DNA from 4 places in the Streptomyces sp. NPDC002018 genome. Region 3 is predicted to be linked to each of the others. Evidence: riboswitches for the same ligand, from Rfam matches in the RefSeq annotation. Region 3 holds a riboswitch; each other region holds the start of a gene.
The links. A riboswitch is a leader RNA that binds a small molecule or an ion and turns the genes downstream of it on or off. The one in region 3 is predicted to bind cobalamin.

Region 1 (7,328 bases), on a different contig from region 3:
GTTCCGCGATGCCGTGGAGGGCCCAGGGGTTGGCCTCCTGGAGGAAGGCGCGGTTCTCCGGGTCCAGGACATAGGTCTCGGTCAGCTTGTCGTACATCCAGTCCGCGACCACACCCGTCGTCGCGTCGTACCCGAAGAGATAGTCGACGGTCGCGGCGAGTTCGAAAGCGCCCTTGTAGCCGTGGCGGCGCATCGCCTCGATCCAGCGGGGGTTGACCACCCGGGCGCGGAAGACACGGGACGTCTCCTCGACCAGCGTGCGCGTACGGACGGTCTCCGGGCGGGTGGAGTCCCCGATGTACGCCTCCGGGGCCGTCCCCTTCAGCGCGCGGACCGTGGCCACCATGCCGCCGTGGTACTGGAAGTAGTCGTCGGAGTCCGCGATGTCGTGCTCGCGCGTGTCGGTGTTCTTCGCGGCCACCGCGATGCGCCTGTACGCGGTCTCCATCTCGGCGCGTGCGGGCCGCCCGTCCAGCTCGCGGCCGTACGCGTACCCGCCCCACACCGTGTAGACCTCGGCGAGATCGGCGTCCGTACGCCAGTCGCGGCTGTCGATGAGCTGGAGGATGCCCGCGCCGTACGTACCGGGCCGGGAGCCGAAGATACGGGTGGTGGCCCGGCGTTCGTCACCGTGCGCCGCCAGATCGGCCTGGGCGTGGGCGCGGATGTGGTTGGCGTCGGCGGGTTCGTCCAGCGACGCCGCCAGCCGTACCGCGTCGTCCAGCAGACCGATCGCGTGCGGAAAGGCGTCACGGAAGAAACCGCTGATCCGGAGGGTGACATCGATCCGGGGGCGGCCCAGTTCGTCGAGCGCGATCGGCTCCAGACCGGTGACCCGGCGCGAGGCGTCGTCCCAGACCGGCCTGATCCCCAGCAGCGCCAGGGCCTCGGCGATGTCGTCGCCGGAGGTGCGCATCGCGCTCGTACCCCACAGCGAGAGCCCGACGGAGGTCGGCCAGTCGCCGTTGTCGGCGCGGTAGCGGTCGAGGAGGGAGTCGGCGAGGGCCTGTCCGGTCTCCCAGGCGAGCCGGCTCGGGACGGCCTTGGGGTCGACGGAGTAGAAGTTGCGGCCGGTCGGCAGCACATTGACCAGACCGCGCAACGGCGATCCGGACGGACCCGCCGGTACGAAGCCGCCGTTCAGCGCGTGCACCACATGGTCGATCTCGTTCACGGTGCCGGCCAGCCTCGGCACGACCTCACGCGCGGCGAACGCGAGGATGTCCGCGACCTGTTCCGGGTGACCGGCCGCCACCCGCGCCACCGCCGCCGGGTCCCACTCCGCGTCCTCCATCGCCTGGACGAGCGCGCGGGCCCGCTGCTCCGTGTCGTCGGCGTCGGTACGGGTCGCGGCCGACTCGTCCAGGCCCAGCGCCTCGCGCAGCCCCGGAAGGGAGGTCGTACCGCCCCAGATCTGCCGGGCCCGCAGGATGGCGAGGACGAGATTGACCCGGGCGTCACCGGTCGGCGCGCCGCCCAGCACATGCAGTCCGTCGCGGATCTGCGCGTCCTTGACCTCGCACAGCCAGCCGTCGACATGGAGCAGGAAGTCGTCGAACCCGTCGTCGTCCGGCCGGTCGTCGAGACCGAGGTCGTGATCGAGCTTGGCGGCCTGGATCAGCGTCCAGATCTGCGCGCGGATCGCGGGCAGCTTCGCCGGGTCCATCGAGGAGATCGCCGCGTACTCGTCGAGCAACTGCTCCAGGCGCGCGATGTCGCCGTACGACTCGGCGCGCGCCATCGGCGGCACGAGATGGTCCACGAGCGTGGCGTGTACGCGGCGCTTGGCCTGTGTGCCCTCGCCCGGGTCATTGACCAGGAACGGATAGATCAGCGGCAGATCGCCCAGCGCGGCATCGGGCGCGCAGGCGGCCGAGAGCCCCGCGTTCTTGCCGGGCAGCCACTCCAGATTGCCGTGCTTGCCGAGGTGGATCATGGCGTCGGCGCCGAAGCCGCCGTCCTCGCGGTCGGCCTGGATCCAGCGGTACGCGGCCAGATAGTGGTGCGACGGCGGCAGATCGGGGTCGTGGTAGATCGCGATGGGGTTCTCGCCGAAGCCGCGCGGCGGCTGGATGAGGATCAGCAGATTGCCGCGCCGGAGGGCGGCGAGCACGATGTCGCCGTCCGGGTCGCCGCCCGAGGCGACCCGGCTGCGGTCCACGAACATCGCGCCGGGCGGCGGCCCCCAGTGCTCCTCCACGGACTCCCGGAGCGCGGCGGGGAGCTTCTCGTACCACCGCCGGTAGTCGGCGGCCGGGATACGGACCGGGTTCCGGGCGAGCTGCTCCTCGGTGAGCCACTCCTGGTCATGGCCGCCGGCCTCGATGAGCGCGTAGATCAGCTCGTCGCCGTCGCCCGACTCCAGACCGGGGACCGGCTCGTCCTCCGTACCGGTGCCGCCTGCGCCGGCCGCACCGGCTGCGCCGCCTGCATTGCCCGCACTGCCCGCACTGCCCGCACTGCCTGCACTGCCTGCATTGCCTGTGCCGGTCGTGCCGCCTGCGCTGCCTATGCCGCTCGTGCCGCTCGTGCCGCCGAAGTCATAGCCCTGGTCGCGCAGTTCACGCAGCAGGGCCACGGCGCTGGCGGGGGTGTCGAGGCCGACCGCGTTGCCGATACGGGAGTGCTTGGTCGGGTACGCGGACAGCACCAGCGCGACGCGCTTCTCCGCGTTCGGGCGGTGGCGCAGCCGGCCGTGCCGTACGGCGATACCGGCCACCCGCGCGGCCCGCTCGGGGTCGGCCACGTACACCGGCAGGCCCTCGGGGTCCAGCTCCTTGAACGAGAACGGGACGGTGATGAGCCGCCCGTCGAACTCCGGCACCGCCACCTGCGAGGCGGCGTCCAGCGGCGACAGTCCCTCGTCGCTCGACTCCCAGGTGGCCCGGCTGCTGGTGAGGCAGAGGGCCTGGAGTATCGGTACGTCGAGCGCGGCCAGGGCTCCCGCGTCCCACGCCTCGTCGTCGCCGCCCGCCGACGCCTCGGCGGGCCGGGTGCCGCCGGCGGCGAGCACGGTGGTGATGATGACATCGACGCCGCTCAGCTCCTCCAGCAGCTCCGGCTCCGGGGCGCGCAGCGAGGACACGTAGAGGGGGAGGGCGCGCCCGTCGGCCTCCTCGATGGCATCGCACAGGGCGTCCACGAAGGCGGTGTTGCCGCTGAGATGGTGCGCGCGGTAGTAGAGCACCGCGACCAGCGGCCGGCCGGCATCCGCGCGGCCCGCGACGGCGGGGCGCTCGGCCCGGCCCCAGGTGGGCGACGCAGCGGGCGGCTCGAAGCCGTGACCGGTCAGCAGGACGGTGTCGGAGAGGAAGCGGGCGAGCTGCTCCAGGTTGGCGGGACCGCCGTGGGCGAGATACGCGTGGGCCTCGGCGGCGATACCGATGGGGACGGTGGAGGCCTCCATCAACTGGGCGTCCGGGGCCTGCTCGCCGGTGAGGACCACGACGGGCGGCCGGTTCGTGACGGGCGGCCGGTCGGCGGCGGTGTCGGCGGCGCTGTCGCGGTCGTCGGTGTCGGCGGTGTCGCGGCGGGCGGCGGAACGGCCGTCGGTAGCGCCTTCCCCAAGGAGGAGGTCGATCCCGTCCTGCCAGGCGCGCAGTCCGCCGAGGAGCCGTACGACGACGAGGTCGACGCCCTCCAGTAGCGCGGGCAGTTCGTCGAGCACGAGCCGCGCGGGGTTGGCGTACCGGTACGGGACCGGACCGCCCGCCGCACGGGCGCTGAGCAGATCGGTGTCGGACGTCGACAGGAGCAGGATCATGCGGCGTCTGCCTTCCTCGGGGTCCGCGCCCCGGGCGGTAGGGAGGACGGCGGGAGTTCCTGGCTCACCCGGCTGCTGCCGGGCTCACAGTGGCGGGACCGCGCCGGATTCTCACCGGGCTTCCTCCCCTGACGCCGTCGCTGGCGTTGACGGGCACCGGACCCGCCGTCTGCATAGTAGGTGCAGCAGGTCACGGGCGGGGAGAGCGCCCGGCCGCCCAGGATGGGGCGCGGGGGTACGTGGGTATGCTCGCCGCCATGCCGCCCACCTCGCCAACACCCGCCAACCGGGACGAAGCTCCCTCGCGGGCCTCCGTCCCGGATCCGGTGCGGGCATCCGCTTCCGGTTCCGTGCGGGTTCCCGTCCCGGGCTCCGTGCGGGCTTCCGCTCCCGGTTCCGTGCGGGTTCCCGTACGGGAGGGTGGTGACGCCTGCCCCGGCGCTCTGCGGCTGCACGGCGCGGACGACGGGTGGCTGGCCCGACTGCGGCTGCCCGGCGGGTTGCTGACGTACCGTCAGGCGGAGACGCTGGCGGACGCGGCGGAGCGCCTGGGCGACGGACATGTCGACATCACCTCCCGGGGCAATGTCCAGCTCCGGGGGCTGGGTACGGGTACGGGTACGAGTCCGGGCAGGGGCAGGGGCGCGGGCGCGGGCTGCGGCACCGAACTCGCCGGACTGCTCCACGAAGCCGGTCTGCTGCCCTCCGAACGGCATGAACGGGTACGGAACATCGTCGCGTCCCCCCTGTCGGGCCTCGACGGATTCGGCGGAGGCGCCCGGCACGGCGGACTCGGCGCCGGACAGCCGCAGTTGTGGGCCCGGGAACTGGACGGACTCCTGTGCGCGAGCGACGCGGCGACGGGTCTCTCCGGCCGCTTCCTGTTCGCGCTGGACGACGGCCGTGGGGACATGGCGGCCCTGGGCGCCGATGTGACGTTGCTCGCACGACCCGACGGCACGGCGACCGTACATACCGGAGCCAATCGGTCGGGGTTGCGGGTGAAGGCCGCCGATGCGCCGAGGGCCGCCCTCCTGGCCGCGGAGACGTTTCTCACGGTGGCGGAGGCGAGCGGCTCGGGCGCCTGGCGGGTGCGGGAGCTGCCGCCCGGCCACGCACTCGAACTGGACGCGGCGGTGGCGGCACGGCTGAGCCGAGCGGGCATCGTCGCGGAACCCGCCGTAGCCACGGAGCCCGCGAAGCCCGCGAAGCCCGCGAAGCCCGCGAAGCCCGCGAACGCCACGGCGTATGTGACGGCGTATGTGACGGAGGGCCCCGGTCACGACGGGAGGCCCCCGCTTCCCGGGCTCATCCGCTCCCCCGACGGCACCGTGGCCGTCTCCGTCCACGCGCCGCTGGGACGGCTGAGCGCGGCACAGTGGCGACTGCTGACCTCGGCGCGTGTCGCTCCCGGTCCGGCCGCCGCCCTGCGCGTCACCCCCTGGCGGGGTGTCATCGTGCCGGGGCTGGACCCGGCCACGGCCGACGACCTGCTGGAACGTTTCCGTACCGCCGGGCTGGTCACCGATCCCGCCTCCCCCTGGCACGGGGTCGGCGCCTGCACCGGCCGGCCCGGCTGCGCGAAGGCGCTCGCGGACGTACGGGCGGACGCGGCCGAGGCGCTGCGTCCGGCACCGGGCAGGCCGGGGGCGGGGGGCGACGCGCTCCCGGTCTACTGGTCGGGCTGCGAACGCCGCTGCGGCCATCCGCAGGGCGCCTGGGTGGATGTGGTCGCGACGGGCGACAACGCCTACCGCGTCTCCGTACGGGGCGGCACGACCGTGACCGTAACCGCGCCAGTGACCACGACCGCGCCGGCGACGGCAACGGTAACCGCGCCCGCGACGGCAACGGCAACGGCAACGGCAACCACGACAGTTGTCCCGACCATGACTACGACCACAACCACGACCGCGACCACGCTCGCGCTCGCGACCGGACCCCGACTCGCCGACGCGGTGGCGGCGGCACGCACAACCACAGTGACGAGATGAGCGAGACCACAGTGCCCAACGAGCCCACGGTGTTCGACTACGAGAAGGACGGCGCGGCGATATACCGCCAGTCCTTCGCCACGATCCGCGCCGAGGCGGACCTCGCCGGGCTGCCCGCCGATGTCTCCCAGGTCGCGGTCCGGATGATCCACGCCTGCGGCATGGTCGACCTGGTGCGCGATCTCGCGTTCACCCCCGGTGTCGTGGCCCGTGCCCGTGAGGCCCTGCGCGCGGGCGCGCCGATCCTCTGCGATGTCGCGATGGTCGCCAGCGGAGTCACCCGCAAGCGGCTGCCGGCGGCCAACGAGGTGGTCTGCACCCTGTCCGACCCGTCCGTCCCCGCCCTCGCCGCCGAGTTGGGGACCACGCGCAGCGCCGCCGCCCTGGAGCTGTGGCGCGACCGGATGGAGGGCGCGGTGGTCGCCGTCGGGAACGCACCGACCGCGCTCTTCCGGCTGCTGGAGATGATCGAGGCGGGCGCTCCCCGCCCGGCCGCCGTCATCGGTGTGCCGGTCGGTTTCATCGGCGCGGCCGAGTCCAAGGACGCGCTCGCCGGACACCCCGCCGGGCTCGAACACCTGGTCGTACGCGGACGGCGCGGGGGCAGCGCCCTCGCGGCGGCGGCCGTCAACGCGATCGCGAGCGAGGAAGAGTGAACGCGAACACAGCCCCCGGCCATGCCCCCACGAGCGGCCCCGGTACGGGGAGTCAGAGCCGTACCGGTCGCGAGAGCGGCGGCACCGGCCGGCTGTACGGGGTCGGCCTCGGCCCCGGCGATCCGTCCCTCATGACCGTGCGCGCCGTCCAGGTCATCGCGGAGGCCGAGGTGATCGCGTACCACAGCGCGCGCCACGGCCGGTCCATAGCCCGTTCCATCGCCGCCGGACATCTGCGCCCCGACCACATAGAGGAAGCGCTGGTCTACCCGGTCACCACCGGGACCACCGACCACCCCGGCGGCTACCAGGGCGCGATGGAGGACTTCTACGCCGAGTCGGCCGCCCGGCTCGCCGCCCATCTCGACGCCGGCCGCACGGTCGCCGTCATCGCCGAGGGCGATCCGCTCTTCTACGGCTCGTACATGCATATGCACAAGCGGCTGGCCGACCGCTATCCGACGGAGGTCATTCCGGGGGTCACCTCGGTGAGCGCCGCCGCGGCCCGGCTCGGCACCCCGCTCGTCGAGGGCGAGGAGGTCCTGACGATCCTGCCCGGCACGCTGCCCGAGGAGGAACTGACGGCCCGGCTGGCCTCTGCGGACTCGGCCGTGGTGATGAAGCTCGGCCGTACCTTCCCGGCCGTACGGCGCGCGGTCGAGCGGGCCGGGCGGCTCGCTGACGCGCGGTACGTCGAGCGCGCCACCATGAGCGGCGAGCGCACCGGCGCGCTGGAGGGCATCGACCCGGACTCCGTCCCGTACTTCTCGGTGGCGGTCCTGCCGAGCCGGGTCGACGCCCGGCCCGCCCCCCGGGAGACCGGTGATGTGGTGGTCGTGGGGACGGGACCGGCGGGGCCGTTGTGGCTGACGCCCGAGACGCGCGGCGCACTCGCCTCGGCCGACGATCTCGTCG
Region 2 (7,328 bases), on a different contig from region 3:
GGCGGCGCGGCCGTCGCGCTCGACGAGGTCGAGATCTCGATCCTGCGCTCCCTGGCCGTACAGCTCCTGGAGCTGATCGGGCCCGGTGACGAGCCCGCCCAGGGTGAGGACCCGCTCGCCTCGCTCTTCGCGGAGGGCCCCAGCGAGCCGCCCGACGACCCGGCGCTGGCCCGGCTCTTCCCCGACGCGTACGGCGATGACGACGACGAACTGAAGGAGTTCTCCGCCGAGTTCCGACGGTTCACGGAGAACGATCTGCGGGGCCGCAAGCGCCAGGACGGGATCGCGCTGGTCCGTTCGCTGGACGGGCTCACCTCGACGGGCGAGGGCGGCGCCGTGCTCAAGCTGACCCCCGAGGACTGTCTGCACTGGCTCGGCGCGCTCAACGATCTGCGGCTGACGATCGGTACGCGGCTGGAGGTCACGGACGAGGACGAGGGCGGCGAGCTGTACCGGCTGCCCGACTCCGACCCGCGCAAGCCGATGGTGATGGCGTACCTCTGGCTCGGCGCGCTCCAGGAAACCCTCGTCGAGACGCTGATGCCCTGATCCGGGCCGACCGGGCCGCACCGCCACGGTGTCCCGCGCACAGGACGCGCGGGCGCCGGGGGCTGGCGTCCACATGTCATGCGGCGGCCCCCGGCCGGCCTCTTCCCGTACGCTCAACTGACGCTCAAGTCGCCATAACGATCATGTCACCGGTCCGGCGACCTTTGCGGTTCGCGGTGCGATTCCTCCGCTTCTTCCTGTGGGCTGCGCCACAGAACCGTCCGCCGGTCACGCCCGCCGCCGTGATAAATCTTCACGACCCCCCGGGGACTCCACCCCTGTCCCCGGGGGTGCTTTCGCCGGCCGACCGCCGGCGGCACTCCATCCGTATCCGGGGGGATCACGAACTGGTCCGCGGCCGACACCGGCGCGGATCGGCATGGAGAAAGGGTTGCACGACATGACCTCTGCGCAGGTCGACAGGGAAAAGGAACACGGCGGCGACCGCGCCGCGGACGGCCCCGCCGGGGGCGGTCCGGCCGAAGAGGGCTACGAGCGGGGGCTCGGCAGCCGCCAGGTCCAGATGATCGCCATCGGCGGCGCGATCGGTGTCGGTCTCTTCATGGGCGCCGGAGCCAATATCGCCAAGGCCGGCCCCAGCATCATCCTCATGTACGCCCTCGCCGGCGTCGTGATCTTCTTCATCATGCGGGCGCTCGGCGAGCTGCTCCTCTACCGGCCGGTCTCGGGCTCCTTCGCGGAGTACGCCCGGGAGTTCCTCGGCCCGTTCTTCGGCTTCGCCACCGGCTGGACGTACTGGCTGATGTGGGTCGTCACCGGAATGGCGGAACTGACCGCCGCCGCGATCTACATCCACTTCTGGTTCCCGCAGATCCCCCAGTGGGTCAGCGCGCTGGTGTTCCTGGTGGTGCTCTTCGGCGTCAATCTGATCTCGGTGAAGATCTTCGGCGAGGTCGAGTTCTGGTTCTCGATGATCAAGGTCACCGCGATCATCGGCATGATCGTCATCGGTCTGGGCGTCCTCACCCTCGGCTTCTCCGACGCCGGTGAGACCGCCGCCGCCTCCAACCTCTGGGCACACGACGGGATCTTCCCGAACGGCATCGGCTCCAGCCTGATGACCCTCCAGGGGGTGATGTTCGCCTATCTCGCAGTCGAACTGGTCGGGGTGACCGCGGGCGAGTCGGAGAACCCCGAGAAGACCCTGCCCAAGGCCATCAACACGCTGCCCTGGCGCATCATCGTCTTCTACGTCGGCGCGCTCTCCGTCATCCTCGCCGTCGTCAAGTGGACCGAGTTCTCGGCGGGCAACAGCCCCTTCGTCCACGCCTTCGAGAAGATGGGCATCCCGCTCGCGGCCGGCATCGTCAACTTCGTCGTGCTGACCGCCGCGCTCTCCTCGTGCAACTCCGGGATGTACTCCACCGGGCGGATGCTGCGCGACCTCGCCGCCAACAGCGAGGCGCCGACAATCTTCGGCCGGCTCAACTCCCGTAAGACCCCCGCCTTCGGCATCACCGTCTCCGTCGTCCTGATGGGCATCGGCGTGGTCCTCAACTACGTCGTCCCGGAGAAGGCCTTCGGCTATGTGACCTCCGTGGCCACCGCCGCCGGCATCTGGACCTGGATGATGATTCTGATCAGCCATATCCGCTACCGCCGGGGTGTGGAGGCGGGCCGGCTGCCGGCCTCGTCCTTCCCGGCCCCCGGCGGCGCGCTCTTCAGCTGGGTCGCGGTGGCCTTCCTGGCCCTGGTGACCTGTCTGATCGCCTACGACAAGGACGCGCGGGTCTGTCTCTATGTCGCGGCGGTCTGGGCGGTGGCCCTGGCGGCGGGCTGGCAGTTCCTGAAGCGCCGCAACCCCGCGATCGCGCAGCGCGCCGAGCGGGAGTACGCCTCCGCCGTGGACTAGGTCCCGGCAGATCCTGGACAGGAACAGATCCTGGACAGGAGCAGGACAGGGCCCCACAGGGCCTGGCCACACAGGCCCCCACAGGGCCCGGCCACCTGCCGTACGAAGGCCCCCGGACCGGTGTCCGGGGGCCTTCGCCGTGCTCCGCGGTGTCCGCTTATATTCTCTGCATGCTCACCATCACCCAGGCCCTGCACGACCAGATCGTCGCGCACGCGCGAGCCGACCACCCCGACGAGGCCTGCGGTGTGGTCGCGGGCCCCGCGGGCGGCGGACGGGCCGAGCGGTTCATCCCCATGCTCAACGCCGCCCGCTCACCCACCTTCTACGAGTTCGACTCGGCGGATCTGCTCAAGCTCTACCGGGAGATGGACGACCGCGACGAGGAGCCGGTGATCATCTACCACTCGCACACCGCGACCGAGGCCTACCCGTCCCGTACGGACATCGCCTACGCCAACGAGCCCGGCGCCCACTATGTGCTGGTCTCCACCGCGGACACCGATGACGCGGGCCCCTTCCAGTTCCGCTCGTACCGGATCGTCGACGGCGAGGTCACCGAGGAGCCCGTCGAGATCGTCTGAGAGACTCGGACCCGAACCGAGGCGGCAGGACCCAGGAAGCCGGTGCGAAACCGGCGCGGTCCCGCCACTGTGACCAGGCGCGAAGCCTGCCAGCCAGGAACTGACCTGCCGCCCTTCTCCCACCAGCCAGGGGACGCGGAAATCCCCCGGAGGAGGCCCAGTCGTGTCTGTCCTGTCCCGGCGCCGCCGTGCGCTCGCACCCGCCGTGCCGCTCGCCCTCATATCCGCCGTACTGCTCCCGCTCGCCGCCTGCGGCACCTCCGGGAACACCGCGGAGCCGGCGGCCGGCCGGCCCGCCGCCCAGGCCGCGCCCGGTTTCCCGTACACCGTCACCAACTGCGGGGTGACCACCACCTACCAGGCGCCGCCGAAGCGGGTGGTCACCATGAACCAGCACGTCACCGAGATCATGCTCGCGCTCGGCCTGGAGAAGTCCCTCGTCGGCACCGCCTGGCTGGACGACCGGATCCTCCCCGCCTACGAGAAGGCGTACAAGAGCGTCCCCGTCCTCTCCGCGGAGTACCCCGCCAAGGAGAAGCTCCTCGCCGCGAACCCCGACTTCGTCTACGGCGGATACGCCAGCGCGTTCGCCGCCAAGGACGGCCGGAGCCGCGACGACCTCAAGGCCTCCGGGATCGGCACCCGGCTCAATCTGGAGAACTGCGCCGACGGCCGGACGACCATGGACGACGTCTACCGGGAGGTCGAGGAGACCGGCCGTACCTTCGGTGTCCAGGACCGCGCCCGCGCGTGGATCGCGGACGCCCGCACCACCGTCGCGTCCACCGCCGACGAGCTGAAGGGCGTCGAACCGCTCTCCGTCTTCGTCTACGACAGCGGCGACAAGACCGCGTTCACCGCCGGCGGCACGGGCATCGGCAACGAACTGATCGGGCTGGCCGGCGGACGCAATGTCTTCGCCGATCTCGACAAGTCCTTCGGCGACGCCACCTGGGAACAGGTCGTCGCACGCGAGCCCGACGTCATCGTCATCTACGACTACGGCTCCACCACCGTCGCGCAGAAGAAGAAGCGGCTGCTGGAGGACCCGGTGCTCAAGGACGTACCGGCCGTCAGGAACCAGCGGTTCGCGGTCATGCCCCTCTCGGACGTGGTCCTCGGCGTACGGGCCCCCGCCGCCGTCGAACGGCTCGCGGCCCAGCTCCACCCCGAAGCCGTGAAGTAAGCCGCCGTGAGCCGCGCGACCGCGCCCGCCCGTGCCCACGGGCGGCTCCGCCACACCCTCGTGCTCGGCTGCCTCGCCGCCGCGCTCGCCGTCGCCGTGGTCGCGGGCCTCGCCCTCGGCTCCGTACGGATCCCGCCCGGCCAGGTGCTCACGATCCTGGCCGGCGGCGCCGAGCCGGGCCCCTTCCGCACCATCGTCCTCGACGTACGGCTGCCGAGGGTGCTGCTCGGCGCGATCGTCGGCGCCGGGCTCGCCGTCGTCGGCACCGTCCTCCAGGCACTCGTACGCAACCGGCTCGCCGACCCGTTCCTGCTCGGCATCTCCTCCGGGGCCTCCACCGGCGCCGTACTGGTGCTGGTCCTCGGCATCGGCGGCGGGGTCACCACCACCGTCGCCATGCCGGCCGCCGCCTTCGCCGGGGCGCTGCTCGCGCTGGCGCTGGTGTACGGGCTGGCCCGGCGCGGCTCCACGATGACCGGCGGCGGGCTGGTGCTCGCCGGGGTGGCCGTCTCGTACATCCTCTCCGCGCTCACCACCCTGATCCTGATGCTCTCCGCCAGGCCCGAGCACTTCCAGGAGGCGCTCTACTGGTCGCTCGGCGGCCTCGGCAGCGCCCGCTGGGCCACGCTCGCCGTGCCCGCCGTCGCGCTCACCGCCGGGACCGCCCTGCTCATGGCGCTGGCCCGGCCGCTCGATCTGCTGCTCGTGGGGGAGGAGGGCGCGACCGTCCTCGGCCTCGACACCTCACGCTTCCGGGCCGCCGTCTTCGTCCTGGCCTCGCTCGTCACCGCGGTGATGGTCGCCGCGAGCGGGGCCGTCGGCTTCATCGGACTGCTGGCCCCGCACGCCGCCCGGATGGCCGTCGGCGCCGGTCATCGCGTCCTGCTGCCCGTCGCGGCACTGGGCGGGGCGCTCGCCCTGGTCGTCGCCGATCTCGCGGCCCGTACCGTCGCCGCGCCCCAGGACATCCCCGTCGGCGTCCTCACCGCGCTCACCGGCGGGCCGCTCTTCCTGTGGCTGATGCGCCGCCGCCCCGAAGGAGCACCGGTATGACCGCCCCGGACGCCGCCGGACTGCGGATCGAGGGGCTCTCGTACGAGACCGGAGGACGGCTGCTCGTCGACGGCGCCGCGCTGACCGCCGCCCCCGGCGAGACCGTCGGACTCGTCGGCCCCAACGGCAGCGGCAAGACCACCCTGCTGCGCTGTGTGTACGGGACCCTCCGTCCCACCGCGGGACACGCCCTGCTCGACGGCGACGATCTGCACACCATGACGGCCAAGGCACGGGCACGCCGTGTCGCCGCCGTCCCGCAGGACGGTGGGTCCGACTTCGAGCTGACCGTGCGCGAGGTCGTCGCCATGGGCCGCTCGCCGCACAAACACTTCTGGGAGGCCGACACGACCGCCGACACCGCCCTCACCGACGCGGCGCTCGGCCGGGTCGGGATCGCCGCCCTCGCGGACCGTGCCTTCCCCTCGTTGTCCGGCGGTGAACGGCAGCGCGCGCTCATCGCCCGCGCCCTGGTCCAGCGCCCGTCCCTGCTCGTACTCGACGAACCGACCAACCATCTCGACATCAGGTACCAGCTCGATGTCCTCACCCTGATCAGAGGGTCCGGCACCACCAATCTGCTGGCCCTGCACGATCTGAACCTCGCCGCCTACTACTGCGACCGGATCCATGTGCTCCAGGGCGGCCGGATCGTCGCCTCCGGAACCCCCCGCTCCGTTCTGACCCCCGAGCTGCTCGCGCGGGTCTACGGGGTATCGGCCGAGGTCACCACCCATCCGGTCACCGGCGCCCCCACCGTCGTCTATCTGCCGCCGTCCATCTGACGAACACCGGTCGTCCGTCCCGCGAGATCCCCTACCGGGGCGGCGACCGGGAATCGATACCATGAAGCCATGGTTTTCACCGACGTGAGCGACAAGACGCCGAGCACCCCGCTGCTCGTGGCGCGGCTGCACGTCGATCTGTGCCGCCTCGCCAGTGCCATCTGTCCCGACAGCGCCGCCGGCTGAGCGACAGCCCCCGAGCGCCGTCCGGCCGTATCCGCACCACACCCCCTCGCGCGGGGGCCCGCGCCGCGCGCCCGTCACGCCATCTCCCGACAGGAGCCCATGCCATGGCCATCGAGGTCCGCATCCCGACCATCCTCCGCAGCTACACCGACGGCGCGAAGGCCGTCGAGGGCACCGGTGACACGCTCTCCGAGCTGTTCGCCGACCTCGAATCCCGGCACGCCGGTATCCGGGAGCGGCTCCTCGACCCGGCCGCCGGCAACCAGCTCCGCCGGTTCGTGAACGTCTACCTCAACGACGAGGACGTCCGCTTCCTCGACGGCGTCTCCACCAAGCTCGCCGACGGCGACAGCGTCACCATCCTCCCCGCGGTGGCCGGCGGCGCGCTCGAAGCGATCCCGGCCTGATGCGCTACGACTCCCCGCTGGCGGCGGTCGGCAACACCCCTCTGGTACGGCTCCCCCGGCTGTCCCCCTCGGACGACGTCCGGATCTGGGCCAAGCTGGAGGACCGCAACCCGACCGGCTCGGTCAAGGACCGGCCCGCCCTTCATATGGTCGAGCAGGCCGAGAAGGACGGCCGGCTCACCCCGGGCTGCACCATCCTGGAGCCCACCAGCGGCAACACCGGTATCTCGCTCGCCATGGCGGCCAGGCTCAAGGGCTACCGCATCGTCTGCGTGATGCCGGAGAACACCTCCCAGGAGCGGCGCGACCTGCTGGCGATGTGGGGCGCGGAGATCGTCCCGTCCCCGGCGGCGGGCGGCTCCAACACGGCGGTACGGGTCGCCAAGGAACTGGCGGCCGAGAATCCCTCCTGGGTGATGCTCTACCAGTACGGCAACCCCGACAACGCGGGCGCCCACTACGCCACCACGGGCCCCGAGATCCTCGCCGACCTGCCGTCCGTCACCCACTTCGTGGCCGGGCTCGGCACGACCGGCACGCTGATGGGCGTCGGACGCTTCCTGCGGGAACAGAAGCCCGACATCAAGATCGTCGCCGCGGAGCCGCGCTACGACGACCTCGTCTACGGCCTGCGCAACCTCGACGAGGGATTCGTTCCCGAGCTGTACGACGCGTCGGTACTCACCACGCGTTACTCCGTCGGCT
Region 3 (7,328 bases):
CGGAGCTCCCATCCGCACGGCACGCGTGCCTAAGTATTACCGTCTGAAGCGGCACTTGCTCGATATGACGGAAACTCTTCCGCCCGGTACCCCGGTTCCTCCGGAGCGTACACTCGCGGCCGAGTTCGACACCTCACGGACCACCGTGCGCCAGGCGCTCCAGGAACTGGTCGTCGAGGGCCGGCTCGAACGGATCCAGGGCAAGGGCACCTTCGTCGCCAAGCCCAAGGTCTCCCAGGCACTCCAGCTCACCTCGTACACCGAGGACATGCGGGCCCAGGGGCTGGAACCGACGTCCCAGCTCCTGGACATCGGCTATGTCACCGCCGATGACACGCTGGCCGGGCTGCTCGACATCACCGCGGGCGGGCGCGTCCTGCGCATCGAGCGGCTGCGGCTGGCGAGCGGGGAGCCGATGGCCATCGAGACCACGCATCTCTCGGCGAAGCGCTTTCCCGCCCTGCGCCGCTCGCTCGTCAAGTACACCTCCCTCTACACGGCGTTGGCCGAGGTGTACGACGTCCATCTCGCCGAGGCCGAGGAGACCATCGAGACCTCCCTGGCCACCCCGCGTGAGGCCGGGCTGCTCGGCACGGACGTCGGGCTGCCGATGCTGATGCTCTCGCGGCACTCGCTGGACGCCGCGGGCGAGCCGGTGGAGTGGGTGCGCTCGGTCTACCGGGGCGACCGCTACAAGTTCGTGGCCCGGCTCAAGCGCCCGGCGCGCTGACGCCGAACCGCCGGCCCCGGCGTGCTGACGCCGGCCTGCTCGCTCGGCCCGCCGGCCTCGGGCCGCCGACCCCGGACCGCCGCGGGCGGCGCGGGAGCGAGCGTACGGAAAGATCGGACGTACGGTCAGGAACCGGGCCCCGGGGCCCGGTTCCTTCGCGTTCGCCTCCCAGTCCTTCACATCCGGACCTACCCCCTGCCGACGCCCTTGCACTAGATTTCCTGCGCGTTAATCAATGGCGATCAGTGAGGGGACAGATCCGCTGTGTCAGAAGTTCCGGAAGAGAAACCACCCACGACGCGACCCCCGACGGTCACGCCCGCGCGCGTGGTGATCGCGCTCTGTCTCCTCGCGCCCTTCGTGGCGCTGCTCTGGGTCAGCTCCTACGCGAAGACCGATCCCACCTTCATCGGCATCCCGTTCTTCTACTGGTACCAGATGGCCTGGGTGATGGTCTCGACCGCGCTGACCATGGTCGCCTACCAGCTCTGGCAGCGTGACCAGCGCGCCCGCAGGGCAGGTGCGTCGCGATGAACGACGGCGTGAACGGTGTCGCGCTCACCGTCTTCATCTTCTTCTTCCTGGCCGTCACGGTCATGGGGTTCCTGGCCACGCGCTGGCGCAAGGCCGAGAACGAGAACAGCCTCGACGAATGGGGGCTGGGGGGCCGGTCGTTCGGCACCTGGGTCACCTGGTTCCTGCTCGGCGGCGACCTCTACACGGCGTACACCTTCGTGGCCGTCCCGGCGGCGATCTACGCGGCCGGCGCGGCCGGCTTCTTCGCCGTGCCGTACACCATTCTCGTCTACCCGCTGATCTTCACCTTCCTGCCGCGGCTGTGGTCGGTGTCGCACAAGCACGGGTACGTCACCACCTCGGACTTCGTCCGGGGGCGGTTCGGCTCGAAGGGGCTCTCGCTGGCGGTCGCCCTCACCGGCATCCTCGCCACGATGCCGTACATCGCGCTCCAGCTCGTCGGCATCCAGGCGGTGCTGGATGTGATGGGCCTCGGCGGCGGTGAGAACACCAACTGGTTCATCAAGGACCTTCCGCTGCTCATCGCCTTCGGTGTGCTCGCCGCGTACACCTACTCCTCCGGACTGCGCGCGCCCGCGCTGATCGCCTTCGTCAAGGACACCCTGATCTATCTGGTGATCGCCGTGGCGATCATCTACATCCCGATCAAACTGGGCGGCTTCGACGACATCTTCGCCAAGGCGGGCGAGGCGTTCGCGGAGCCCAACCCGGCGACCGGCCAGCCGCGCGGGGCGCTCGTGCCGGGCGACGCCGGGCAGTGGGGCTATGCCACGCTGGCGCTCGGCTCCGCGCTCGCGCTCTTCATGTATCCGCACTCCATCACGGCGACGCTCTCCAGCAGGAGCCGCGACGTGATCCGCCGCAACACCACGATCCTGCCGCTGTACTCACTGATGCTGGGTCTGCTGGCGCTGCTCGGCTTCATGGCCATCGCCGCCGGGATCAAGGTGGAGAACGGACAGCTCGCGATCCCGCAGCTCTTCGAGACCATGTTCCCCGACTGGTTCGCCGGAGTGGCCTTCGCGGCCATCGGTATCGGCGCGCTGGTGCCGGCCGCGATCATGTCGATCGCCGCCGCCAATCTCTTCACCCGCAATATCTACAAGGACTTCATCAAGCCGGACGCGACACCGGCCCAGGAGACCAAGGTCTCGAAGATCGTCTCGCTGCTGGTGAAGGTCGGCGCGCTGGTCTTCGTCCTCTCCATGGACAAGACGGTGGCGATCAACTTCCAGCTCCTGGGCGGGATCTGGATCCTCCAGACGATGCCGGCCCTGGTCGGCGGTCTGTTCACCCGCTGGTTCCACCGCTGGGCGCTGCTCGTCGGCTGGGGCGTCGGCATGCTGTACGGCACGGCCGCGGCGTACGGTGTCGCGAGCCCCACCCAGAAGCACTTCGGCGGCTCCTCGGCGGAGATCCCGGGGATCGGGGAGATCGGCTACATCGGCCTCACCGCGTTCGTGCTGAACGTGGTGGTGACGGTGGTGCTGACCTTCGTCATGCGGGCGCTCAAGGCCCCCGAGGGCATCGACGAGACCTCGCCGTCCGACTACACGGCGGACGCGGGCGACCCGGGCGTCCGGACCGAGCTTCCCGCGGCCACCTCGGGCGAGCCCGTGCGCTGAACCTCCCGTACGGCCGTGAACGGGCCGCCGCGACCCCGCATGAGGGGGCCGCGGCGGCCCGTTCCCCGTTGCCCCCGCGCCCGTGACGGACCCGTTCCGCGTTGCCCCCGCGCCCATGGCGGACCCGTTCCGCGTTGTCCCCGGGCCCGTGGCGGATGAGTCCGGCACCCCGGGGCAGACCGCACACGACACAACATCTGGGGGGTGGCACGGGGCCCGCACCCCAGATGTATGCTCGACCTCGCTGTCGACGCAGGGGAATCCGGTGGGAATCCGGAACTGTCCCGCAACGGTGTGCTGTGGTGTGCTTTGTCATGCCCGCGAGTCCGAACACCTGCCGACGGTGCGTCCGGTTCGACCGATCCGGGCGCCGAGACGTCCGGGCCTCGCGGTTGGGCCGGTGGACGCCGCACTCCGCGCTGCCCCGGGAGGGGCCGTACGGCTGTGCGCGCCGCCCTGCCCCTCGCGACGGTCCGGAGCCGAGCGAGGGAGAGCACCACGTGACCATCGCGCCAGCCGATCCGGCCTCCGCGGACCTGAAGCAGGCCCCGGCAGCGGCGGTGGACGGCCCCGGGACCGCGCTGCTGCGGACCCTGACGGAGCTGACCGCCGATCTGCCCGACACCGACCCCGGCAGGGTCGCCGCCGCCGCGCTGCGGGGCCGTAACGCCGCGTCGGACGAGGCCGAACTGCGCGGGCTCGCCACCGAGGCGGCGGCCGGGCTGATCGCTGAGGACCCCGCCTACTCCCGGCTCGCCGCCCGGCTGCTCACCCGCGCCATCGCCGACGAGGCCGCGGGCCAGGGCGCGGTGTCGTTCTCCGCGTCGGTCGCGACCGGCCACCGCGAGGGCCTGATCGCCGACCGTACGGCCGCCTTCGTCACCCGGCACGCCGCGCGCCTCGACCAACTGGTCGACCCGGCCGCCGACGACCGCTTCGGCTACTTCGGACTGCGTACGCTCCACAGCCGCTATCTGCTCCGTCACCCGCTGACCCGTCAGGTGACCGAGACCCCGCAGCACTTCCTGCTGCGCGTGGCGTCCGGCCTCGCCGAGGACGAGAGCGTGCGCGCGCTGGAGGAGGTCGCCGCGCTGTACCGGCTGATGAGCCGGCTGGACTATCTGCCGTCCTCGCCGACGCTCTTCAACTCCGGTACGCGCCACCCCCAGATGTCCTCCTGCTATCTGCTTGACTCCCCGCTCGACGAGCTGGACTCCATCTACGACCGGTACCACCAGGTGGCCAGGCTCTCCAAGCACGCGGGCGGCATCGGCCTCTCGTACTCCCGCATCCGCTCGCGCGGTTCACTGATCCGCGGCACCAACGGGCACTCCAACGGCATCGTCCCCTTCCTGCGCACCCTCGACTCCTCGGTCGCCGCCGTCAACCAGGGCGGCCGGCGCAAGGGCGCCGCCTGTGTCTATCTGGAGACCTGGCACGCGGACCTGGAGGAGTTCCTGGAGCTGCGGGACAACACCGGCGAGGACGCGCGGCGCACCCACAACCTGAATCTCGCGCACTGGATCCCCGACGAGTTCATGCGCCGCGTCGAGTCCGACGGCGGGTGGTCGCTCTTCTCCCCCGTCGACGTGCCGGAGCTGGTCGATCTGTGGGGTGACGAGTTCGACGCGGCGTACCGCGCGGCGGAGGCGGCGGGCCTGGCCCGCAGAACCCTCCCGGCCCGGGAGCTGTACAGCAGGATGATGCGCACCCTCGCGCAGACCGGCAACGGCTGGATGACCTTCAAGGACGCCTCGAACCGTACGGCCAACCAGACCGCCGAGCCCGGCAGCGTCGTCCACTCCTCCAATCTCTGCACGGAGATCCTGGAGGTCACCGACGACGGCGAGACGGCCGTCTGCAACCTCGGCTCGGTCAACCTCGGCGCGTTCGTGCTGGAGTCGGGCGAGATCGACTGGGAGCGGCTCGACGAGACCGTCCGTACGGCCGTGACCTTCCTCGACCGGGTCGTGGACATCAACTTCTACCCGACCGAGCAGGCCGGGAACTCCAACGCGAAGTGGCGCCCGGTGGGCCTGGGCGCGATGGGTCTCCAGGACGTCTTCTTCAAGAAGCGGCTGCCCTTCGACTCCCCCGAGGCCGCCGCGCTCTCCACCCGGATCGCCGAGCGGATCATGCTCGCCGCGTACGAGGCGTCCTGCGACCTGGCCGAGCGCGACGGCCCCCTGCCCGCCTGGTCCCGGACCCGCGCGGCCCGGGGGGTACTGCACCCGGACCACTACGACGTGGACCTGACCTGGCCGGAGCGCTGGGCGGCACTGCGCGCCCGGGTCGCCTCGACCGGGATGCGCAACTCACTGCTCCTGGCGATCGCCCCGACGGCGACCATCGCCTCGATCGCCGGTGTGTACGAGTGCATCGAGCCGCAGGTCTCCAACCTCTTCAAGCGCGAGACGCTCTCGGGCGAGTTCCTCCAGGTCAACTCGTATCTGGTGGCGGACCTGAAGCGGCTGGGCGTCTGGGACGCGCACTCGCGCGAGGCGCTGCGCGAGTCCAACGGCTCGGTGGCGGGCTTCACCTGGATCCCGGCGGAGCTGCGCGATCTGTACCGCACGGCGTGGGAGATCCCGCAGCGCGGACTGATCGACATGGCGGCGGCCCGTACGCCGTTCCTGGACCAGAGCCAGTCGCTGAACCTGTTCCTGGAGACGCCGACCATCGGGAAGCTCAGCTCGATGTACGCGTACGCCTGGAAGAAGGGCCTCAAAACCACGTACTACCTGCGCTCGCGCCCGGCGACACGGATCGCGCGGGCGGCGGGGGCGGCCCGCGCGGTCGTACCCGCTCAGGCGACCGCGCCGACGGCCGCCACGGCCACTTCGGCGGCCACCGCGGCCATGGCCCCCACGGCGGAGGAAGCCGTGGCCTGCTCCCTGGAGAACCCCGAGTCCTGCGAGGCATGCCAGTAATGACCACTCACACCACCGGCCGTACCGACGACCGGACCAGTGCGACGACGAAGAACCTGCTGGACCCGGGCTTCGAGCTGACGCTGCGCCCGATGCGCTACCCGGACTTCTACGAGCGCTACCGGGACGCGATCAAGAACACCTGGACGGTGGAGGAGGTCGATCTGCACTCCGACGTCGCCGACCTCGCCAAGCTCTCCCCCGCCGAACAGCACATGATCGGCCGGCTGGTCGCGTTCTTCGCGACGGGCGACTCGATCGTGGCGAACAACCTGGTGCTGACGCTCTACCGGCACATCAACTCCCCCGAGGCGCGGCTGTATCTCTCCCGCCAGCTCTTCGAGGAGGCCGTGCACGTCCAGTTCTATCTGACGCTGCTCGACACCTATCTCCCCGACCCGGAGGACCGCACGGCGGCCTTCGCGGCGGTGGAGAACATCCCGTCGATCCGCGAGAAGGCGCAGTTCTGCTTCCGGTGGATGGACTCGGTCGAGACGATCGACCGGCTGGAGTCACGCTCGGACCGCCGGCGCTTCCTGCTCAACCTGATCTGCTTCGCGGCCTGTATCGAGGGGCTGTTCTTCTACGGGGCATTCGCCTATGTCTACTGGTTCCGCTCCCGGGGCCTGCTGCACGGTCTGGCCACCGGCACCAACTGGGTGTTCCGGGACGAGACGATGCATATGAACTTCGCCTTCGAGGTCGTGGACACGGTACGCAAGGAGGAGCCCGAGCTGTTCGACGAGGACCTGGAACGGCAGGTCACGGACATGCTGAAGGAGGCCGTCGAGGCGGAGCTCCAGTTCGGCCGCGACCTGTGCGGCGAGGGCCTGCCGGGTATGAACACCGAGTCCATGCGCGAGTACCTCCGGTGCGTCGCCGACCAGCGCCTCCAGCGCCTGGGCTTCGCCCCGGTGTACGGGGCGGAGAACCCCTTCTCCTTCATGGAGCTCCAGGGCGTCCAGGAGCTGACGAACTTCTTCGAACGCCGCCCGTCGGCGTACCAGGTCGCGGTGGAGGGCACGGTCGGCTTCGACGACGACTTCTGACCACGATGAGGTCCGGCCGGGCATGCGACGCGAAGAACGTCCAGGGCCCCCTCCTCCGAGTCCCCGGCGGGCGAGGGGCCGCCTTCGTCCCGTACGCGGCCGGCCGGGCCTGACGGGGCAGCCCCACAAAGGCGTCTGACTCCCGTACCGCACAATCGGTGCATGGACTTCACGATCAGGGAGGCCGAGCCCGGGGAGTACGCGCGGCTCGGGGAGATCACCGCGCAGGCGTATCTGGGTGACGGCCTGCTGGACTTCGGTGCGGACGACCCGTATCTGACCACACTGCGCGATGTGGCCCGCCGGGCGGCCGAGGCGGTGGTGCTGGCCGCCGTGGACCCCGACGGGACGGTGCTGGGCGGGGTCACCTACGTCCCGGCCGGCGGTCCGTGGGCGGATATCGCGCGGGAGGGCGAGACCGAGTTCCGCATGCTCGCCGTCGACCCCGCGGCCCGGG
Region 4 (7,328 bases), on a different contig from region 3:
CGGACGCGACGATCAAGAAGATCATGAGCACCGTACGGCTGGCGGGGGCGTCGTCGTAGTCGACTGGCGTTCGGGCGCGGACCCGGGGATAGTCCCCGGGTGAACTCTCCCGCCGCCTCGGGCCCCCGTACCGCCCGCCGCCCCGTACGCCGTCCCGCCTGGGCCGGCCGCAACTACACACTGCTGACCGCCGCGGCGGTCGTCACCAATCTGGGCAGCCAGGGTGCGCTGGTCGCGGCGGCGTTCGCGGTGCTGGAGTCGGGCGGCGACGCGGGCGACGTGGGGCTGGTGGCCGCGGCCCGTACGGTTCCGCTCGTCCTGTTCCTGCTCATCGGCGGGGCGCTCGCCGACCGGCTGCCCCGGCACCGGGTCATGGTCGCGGCCAACGCTCTCAACTGCGTCTCGCAGGCCTCGTTCGCGGCGCTCGTCCTCGCGGGCGAGCCGCGGCTCTGGCAGATGATGGTGCTGGCGGGCCTGGGCGGTACCGGTCACGCCTTCTTCGGCCCGGCCTCCGAGGGCATGCTGATGTCCAGCGTCGGCGGCGAACACGCGGGCCGCGCCTTCGCCCTCTACCGGATGGCGATGCACGGTGCGGGAATCGGCGGCGCGGCCCTGGGCGGCGCGCTCATCGCGGCGTTCGGGCCCGGCTGGGCCCTCGCGGTCGACGCCGCCGCCTTTCTGGTGGCGGGGTCGCTGCGCGCCTTCCTCGATGTCAGCCATGTCCCGGCCCGTGAGCCCGGCGGCGGGATGATCGCCGATCTGCGCGAGGGCTGGCGGGAGTTCGCCGGACGGCCATGGCTCTGGAGCATCGTCCTCCAGTTCGCCGTGGTCAACGCGGTCGTCTCGGCGGCCGAGGCGGTGTACGGACCGCTGGTCGCCCGGGACGAGCTGGGCGGACCCGGCCCCTGGGGGCTGGCGCTCGCCGCCTTCGGCGCGGGCACCGTCGGCGGCGCCCTGCTGATGATGCGCTGGCGCCCGCGCCGGCTGCTGCTCGCGGGCACCCTCTGCGTCTTCCCGCTCGCCCTTCCGTCGGCCGGGCTCGCGGTGCCGCTGTCCGCCGGGGGGCTGGCGGCGGTGATGTTCCTGACGGGTGTCTGCGTCGAGGTCTTCGGGGTGAGCTGGATGACGGCGCTGCACCAGGAGATCCCGGAGGAGAAGCTCTCCCGTGTCTCGGCCTACGACTGGCTCGGCTCGATCGGCATGATCCCGCTGGCCACCGCGCTGGCGGGACCGGCGGAGAGCGCCTTCGGGCGCGGCCCCGCGCTCTGGGGCTGCTCGGCGCTGATCGTCCTGCTGACGGCCGCGGTCCTGACCGTGCCCGACGTACGACGGCTGACCCGCCGCACCGAGAAGGCCGCGGAGGCACCGGCACCGGCACCGCCGGCCGGGGAAACCCCGGCCGGCGCCCGGGTCCGGCCGGCGGAGCGATCGCCGGACGGGAGGGAACTCAGCCCGTCCGGCGATTGAGCCCACCCGGTGGCCGCGGCCCTCTCTCAGGAGAGGCCGCCCCCGGACCTCAGGAGAAGCGGCCCTGGACCTCAGGAGAAGCGGCCCCGGACCGTCCGGGCCGCGGCGACGAGATTCTCCAGGGACGTACGGACCTCGGCCCAGCCCCGCGTCTTCAGCCCGCAGTCGGGATTGACCCACAGCCGCCGCGCCGGGATCGCCTCCAGTGCCGTGCCCAGCAGGACGGTCATCTCCTCGGCCGAGGGCACCCGCGGTGAGTGGATGTCGTACACCCCCGGGCCGGCCTCACGCGGATAGCGCGCCGCCGCCAGCTCGTCGGCGACCCGCATATGGGAGCGGGCGGCTTCCAGGCTGATCACATCGGCGTCCAGGTCGTCGATGGCCCGGAGGATGTCACCGAACTCCGCGTAGCACATGTGTGTATGGATCTGGGTGTCGGGACGGACACCGGCCGTGGTGAGCCGGAACGCCTCGGTCGCCCACTCCAGATAGGCCGGCCGGTCCGCCGCGCGCAGCGGCAGGGTCTCCCGCAGCGCCGGTTCGTCGACCTGGATGACGGCGGTGCCCGCGGCCTCCAGATCCGCGACCTCGTCGCGCAGCGCGAGCGCCACCTGCCGGGCGGTCTCGCCCAGCGGCTGGTCGTCACGGACGAACGACCAGGCCAGCATGGTGACCGGGCCGGTCAGCATGCCCTTGACCGGACGGTTCGTCAGCGACTGCGCGTACGCCGTGGTGGCGACGGTCATCGGGGCGGGCCGCGAGATGTCCCCGGCCAGGATCGGCGGGCGGACATAGCGGGTGCCGTACGACTGGACCCAGCCGTGCCGGGTGGCGAGATACCCGGTCAGCCGCTCGGCGAAGTACTGCACCATGTCGTTGCGTTCGGGCTCGCCGTGCACCAGGACGTCGAGACCCGCCTTCTCCTGGAAGGAGACGACCTCGCGGATCTCGGCCTCGATGCGCTCGTCGTATCCGGCCTCGTCCAGCCGCCCCGCCCGCAGTGCGGCGCGCGCCGTACGCAACTCGTCGGTCTGCGGGAACGATCCGATGGTGGTCGTGGGCAGCGGCGGCAGTCCGAGCCGTGTCTGCTGGGCCACGGTGCGCTCGGCGTACGGCTGGTCCCGGCGGACGTCCGCGTCCGTCACCGCCACCGAGCGGGCCCGTACCGCGGGATCGCGGGTGATCGCGGAGGAGGCGCGGGAGGCCAGATCGGCGCGGTTCGCGGCGAGCCGGGCCGCGACGGTGTCGGTGCCCCGCCCCAGGCCCCGGGCGAGGGTGACGACCTCGTCGGTCTTCTGGCGTGCGAAGGCCAGCCACCGGGTGAGCTGGGGATCGAGATCCCGCTCGGCGGCGCTGTCCAGCGGGACATGGAGCAGCGAGCAGGATGTCGACACATCGACCCGGTCGGCCAGGCCGAGCAGGGTGGCGAGGGTGGTCAGCGAGGCCGCGAGGTCGTTGATCCACACATTGCGGCCGTCCACCACCCCGGCGACCAGCCGTTTGCCGGGCAGTCCGCCGACCGCCGCGAGATCCGTGAGATTGACGGACGCGGGGCCGGTGAAGTCCAGCGCGAGCCCGTCGACGGGTGCCCTCACCAGCACGGGGAGGGCCTCGCCGAGGCGGTCGAAGTACGACGCCACCAGGAGCTGGGGCCGGTCGGTGAGCGCGCCGAGGTCCCGGTAGGCGCGGGCGAGCGCGTTCAGTTCGGCGCGCGTACGGTCCTGGACCAGCGCGGGCTCGTCGAGCTGCACCCAGGCGGCACCGGCCGCGCGCAGATCGGCCAGGACCTCCGCGTACACCGGCAGCAGCCGGTCGAGCAGGGTGAGCGGCTCGAAGTCGGCCGCCACACCCGGCGCGGGCTTGGCGAGCAGCAGATAGGTGACGGGGCCGACGAGCACCGGCCGGGCGGTGTGGCCGAGTGCGAGGGCCTCACGCAGCTCGGCGACCTGCTTGGCCGAGTCCGCGGTGAAAACGGTGTCGGGGCCCAACTCGGGCACGAGGTAGTGGTAGTTGGTGTCGAACCACTTGGTCATCTCCAGGGGCGCGACATCCTGGGCACCGCGCGCCATGGCGAAGTAGCCGTCGAGCGGGTCCGCCTCGACGGCGGCCCGGTGTCTGGCCGGGATCGCGCCGACCATGACACTCGTGTCGAGCACATGGTCGTAGTACGAGAAGTCGCCCGTGGGCACTTCGTCGAGACCGGAGTCGGCCAGCCGGCGCCAGGTGTCGCGGCGCAGTCCGGCGGCGGTCTCCCGCAGCGCGTCCGCGGTGACCCGGCCCTTCCAGTACCCCTCGACGGCCTTCTTCAGTTCCCGGTCGGCGCCCTGGCGCGGATGGCCGAGGACGGTGGACCCCGGCCTCGGCCGTGCCGCCGATGCCGGCGCGGATGCCGATGTCGATGTCGATGCCGACGCCGGATGTGACCGGGATGCCGCGGCTGCGGACGTGGATGTCACGGGACTCTCCTTCGCGAGTCGTGCGGGAACGATCCCGGCGGAACCCGAGGGAGACGAGGAAACGGAGATGGGGGCGGTGCCGCGCTCCACACGGCCATGTGTCACGCCCGCCCGCCCGTATCCGCCGACCCGCCCACGAGGTCACCGAGATCTCCGTGTGCGGTGCTCGCACACGGGCAGTGGCAGGTCTTCGGACTCATGGGCACGCCTCGTGGCCGTAGCCGTTGGCCGTACGGATGACGTACGGACCGGTACGAGGCTCCTACTGGCCGTCGCTTCCCGGACGGAGTGCGTCCAGTGCGTATGACGGCGGTCGTTCCCACTCACCGCTGCGGGGCAGTCCCGGATTTCCACCGGGTTCCCTCTTGCGACGCGTCTGCCTGGCGGGCAGGGCGAACCGACTGCGTGTCCAGCCTAGAGGCTCGGGTGAGGAGGCGGCCAGCCCGGTCCACGGAACGGACCCGACGGATTCCGGCGTGGCGGATACTGGGCGGCATGGTCCACGACGACGAACCGGTACTGCTCGGCCGGGCGGGCCGCGCCGCGCACATCACGCTCAACCGCCCCCGCGCCCTCAACGCCCTCACCCACCCCATGGTGCGGCGGATCTCGGAGGCCCTCGCGGAGTGGGAGGACGACGCGAGCGTCACCGCGGTGATCATCTCGGGCGCCGGCGAGCGCGGGTTGTGCGCCGGGGGCGACATCCGCGCGATCCACGAGGACGGGCGCTCCGGAGGCTCCGCCTCGCCCGCCTTCTGGCGCGACGAGTACCGGCTCAACGCCCGTATCGCCCGCTACCCCAAGCCCTATGTCGCGCTGATGGACGGCATCGTGATGGGCGGCGGAGTCGGTGTCTCCGCACACGGCAGCCATCGGATCGTCACCGAACGGTCGGTGGTCGCGATGCCGGAGACCGGGATCGGCCTGGTCCCCGATGTGGGCGGCACCTTCCTGCTCTCCCGCGCGCCGGGTGAGCTGGGCACGCATCTCGCCCTCACCGGAAGGGCGGTGGGCCCGGCGGACGCCCTGCTCTGCGGGCTCGCGGACCGCTTCGTCCCCTCGGAGCGGCTGGCCGGTCTGCGGAACGCGCTGGCCGGACCCGGGGTGCGCGAGGCGGCGGACGTCGGCGGGACGGTACAGGGGTACGCGACGACCGCGCCCGAGGGCCAACTCGCCGCGGACCGCGAGTGGATCGACGTCTGCTACGCGGCGGACACGGTGGAGGAGATCGTCGAGCGGCTGCTCGGCAGCGGCGGGCCCGCCGCGAAGGAGGCCGCCGAGACGATCCTGACCCGTTCGCCCACCGCGCTCAAGGCGACCCTGGAAGCGATGCGCCGGGCCCGTCGGCTGCCGACGCTGGAGCAGGTGCTCGACCAGGAGTACCGCGCCTCGTGCGCCGCGCTGACCGGCCACGATCTGCTGGAGGGCATCCGCGCGCAGGTCATCGACAAGGACCGCAGGCCACGGTGGTCACCGAGGGAACTGGCCGGGGTCTCCGAGGCCGATGTGGCACGGTTCTTCGCCCCGCCGCCCGGCGGCGACCTCGGACTCGGCCCCGCGCTCGGGGACGGGGCCGGGGACGGGAAGGGGGCCGGGGCCGGAGCCGGAAGCAAACCCGGCGACGGAACTCCGTAGAGAACGGACCTTTGCAGAGAACGGGCCCCGCGAGGGGAGGCCCGCGCGCCGGAGCGGCGGCGGGTCCCGGGTCAGCGGCGGAGGTGGTGGCGCTTGCGCCAGGCGACCACCGCCGCGACCAGACCGGAGAGCACGATGAAGCCCATGGCGATCAGGAACACCGGTGAGGTCGGCGAGGCGGCCCGGCTCCCCGCGACCACATAGGCCGCGTTGTTGGGGATCGAACCGATCAGCGTCGCCAGCAGGAACGGCGCCCATCGCATACGGGAGACGGCCGCGCAGTAGTTGCTCGGGCCGAACGGCACTCCGGGGAAGAGCCGGATCGCCAGCATCGACCGGAAGCCGTGGGCGCTGAGCTGACGGTCCGCCGCCGTCAGCCAGCGGCCCCGCAGCAGCGGACGCAGGGCCTCCTGGCCGAGGAAGCGGCCGAGCCCGAAGGAGAGCGCGGCGCTCAGCACCGTCCCCGCCAGCGCGGCGGCCAGCCCGATCGTGGAGCCGAGGAGCGCCCCGGCCGCGATGTTGAGCAGCGGACGCGGTACGAACGCCGTCACGCACAGCCCGTACGCCACGACGAACAGCACCACGGCGACGCCTCCGCCGACCTGGGGCGGCCAGCCGTCGGCCAGCAGCTTCTGCGGCTCGTACAGCAGCACCACGACGGCCGCAGCGGCCAGCAGGGCCACGAGCACGGAGAACCGCGCCCAGGGCGAGAGAAGGGCCCGGTAACAACGGAGCGCGAGGCTTGGCGAGGACCGGGAGACGGGTGCGAGCACCCGGCGAGCCTAACCGACGAAGATGGCCGGGTGCCGGGCGCGGGATGGCGGGCACGCCCCGCGCGGCACAACAGGGCGAGCGCCCCGGCGGCGAAGTCGCAGGTCCGCGCGGGAATGGGCGGAGGGCCCGCGCGGGAACGGGCAATTCCGCACGGGAGGCGGATCCGCCCCTTCCGCGGGGAGGGTGGATCCGCGCCCGATGTCCGAGGGGCGCCGTAGGGTGCCCGTATGACGACGTCCGCGGTCACGCAGAAGCCGCCCGTGCCGGACAGCGCGCTGGCCGACACCGTGCTGGAGCGGCTCACCGCCGTGTATCCCACGGCGGCCGATCCGGTGCGCGCCGGGAAGTCCTTCGCGTACATGAAGGGGATCGCGCCGTTCCTGGGCATCGCCACCCCGGAGCGCCGCGCGCTGTCCCGTTCGGTCCTCGCGGGCACCGCGCGCCCCGACGAGACGGACTGCGCGGCGATCGCCCTGCGCTGCTGGGAGCTGCCCGAGCGGGAGTACCAGTACTTCGCGGTCGACTATCTGCGCCGGTACAGCGGGCGCTGCTCGTCCGGGTTCCTGCCCGTCGTACGCCATCTCGTCACCACCGTCCCCTGGTGGGACACCGTCGATCCGCTCGCCGCGCATGTCGCGGGCCCGCTGGTCACCGCCGACCGCGCCCTGACGGACGACATGGACCGGTGGATCGACGACGAGGACCTCTGGGTCGCGCGTACCGCCCTGCTGCACCAGCTCGCCTACAAGGGCGGCACCGACGCCGCGCGCCTCTTCGACCACTGCCTGCGCCGCGCCGGCCACCCCGGCTTCTTCATCCGCAAGGCCATCGGCTGGGCTCTGCGGGAGTACGCGAAGACCGATCCCGCGGCCGTACGGGAGTTTGTCGAGGGGGCGCGGGACCGGCTCTCCCCGCTCTCCGTGCGCGAGGCCCTGAAGCACTTCTGACGCGGGCTCACCGGCCGGCCCGGCACGCGTGGGCACACATGGGCACCGG

Region 1: linked by a shared signal. The riboswitch ahead of cobN (cobaltochelatase subunit CobN) and the one ahead of ACFYYH_RS04040 (ribonucleoside-diphosphate reductase subunit alpha) in region 3 are both predicted to bind cobalamin.
Region 2: linked by a shared signal. The riboswitch ahead of ACFYYH_RS06125 (ABC transporter substrate-binding protein) and the one ahead of ACFYYH_RS04040 (ribonucleoside-diphosphate reductase subunit alpha) in region 3 are both predicted to bind cobalamin.
Region 4: linked by a shared signal. The riboswitch ahead of metE (5-methyltetrahydropteroyltriglutamate--homocysteine S-methyltransferase) and the one ahead of ACFYYH_RS04040 (ribonucleoside-diphosphate reductase subunit alpha) in region 3 are both predicted to bind cobalamin.

Annotation. Positions count from the first base shown of each region.
Region 1 covers NZ_JBIASO010000006.1:360,946-368,273, forward strand. The annotation lists gene cobN (cobaltochelatase subunit CobN) at 1-3,763, opposite strand, end outside; cobalamin riboswitch at 3,797-3,945, opposite strand; gene ACFYYH_RS12960 (cobalamin biosynthesis protein CobG) at 4,009-5,757, shown strand; gene ACFYYH_RS12965 (precorrin-8X methylmutase) at 5,787-6,413, shown strand; gene ACFYYH_RS12970 (precorrin-2 C(20)-methyltransferase) at 6,506-7,328, shown strand, end outside.
Region 2 covers NZ_JBIASO010000003.1:109,921-117,248, forward strand. The annotation lists gene ACFYYH_RS06110 (DUF2017 domain-containing protein) at 1-549, shown strand, start outside; gene ACFYYH_RS06115 (amino acid permease) at 950-2,422, shown strand; gene ACFYYH_RS06120 (Mov34/MPN/PAD-1 family protein) at 2,593-3,006, shown strand; cobalamin riboswitch at 2,996-3,130, shown strand; gene ACFYYH_RS06125 (ABC transporter substrate-binding protein) at 3,179-4,192, shown strand; gene ACFYYH_RS06130 (FecCD family ABC transporter permease) at 4,199-5,245, shown strand; gene ACFYYH_RS06135 (ABC transporter ATP-binding protein) at 5,242-6,030, shown strand; gene ACFYYH_RS06140 (putative leader peptide) at 6,100-6,216, shown strand; gene ACFYYH_RS06145 (MoaD/ThiS family protein) at 6,321-6,623, shown strand; gene ACFYYH_RS06150 (PLP-dependent cysteine synthase family protein) at 6,623-7,328, shown strand, end outside.
Region 3 covers NZ_JBIASO010000002.1:120,894-128,221, forward strand. The annotation lists gene ACFYYH_RS04025 (GntR family transcriptional regulator) at 1-730, shown strand, start outside; gene ACFYYH_RS04030 (DUF3311 domain-containing protein) at 995-1,264, shown strand; gene mctP (monocarboxylate uptake permease MctP) at 1,261-2,892, shown strand; cobalamin riboswitch at 3,107-3,249, shown strand; gene ACFYYH_RS04040 (ribonucleoside-diphosphate reductase subunit alpha) at 3,393-5,822, shown strand; gene ACFYYH_RS04045 (ribonucleotide-diphosphate reductase subunit beta) at 5,822-6,871, shown strand; gene ACFYYH_RS04050 (GNAT family N-acetyltransferase) at 7,034-7,328, shown strand, end outside.
Region 4 covers NZ_JBIASO010000008.1:301,210-308,537, forward strand. The annotation lists gene ACFYYH_RS16185 (hypothetical protein) at 1-59, shown strand, start outside; gene ACFYYH_RS16190 (MFS transporter) at 100-1,467, shown strand; gene metE (5-methyltetrahydropteroyltriglutamate--homocysteine S-methyltransferase) at 1,539-3,923, opposite strand; cobalamin riboswitch at 4,087-4,340, opposite strand; gene ACFYYH_RS16200 (enoyl-CoA hydratase/isomerase family protein) at 4,419-5,558, shown strand; gene ACFYYH_RS16205 (TVP38/TMEM64 family protein) at 5,630-6,331, opposite strand; gene ACFYYH_RS16210 (DNA alkylation repair protein) at 6,560-7,279, shown strand.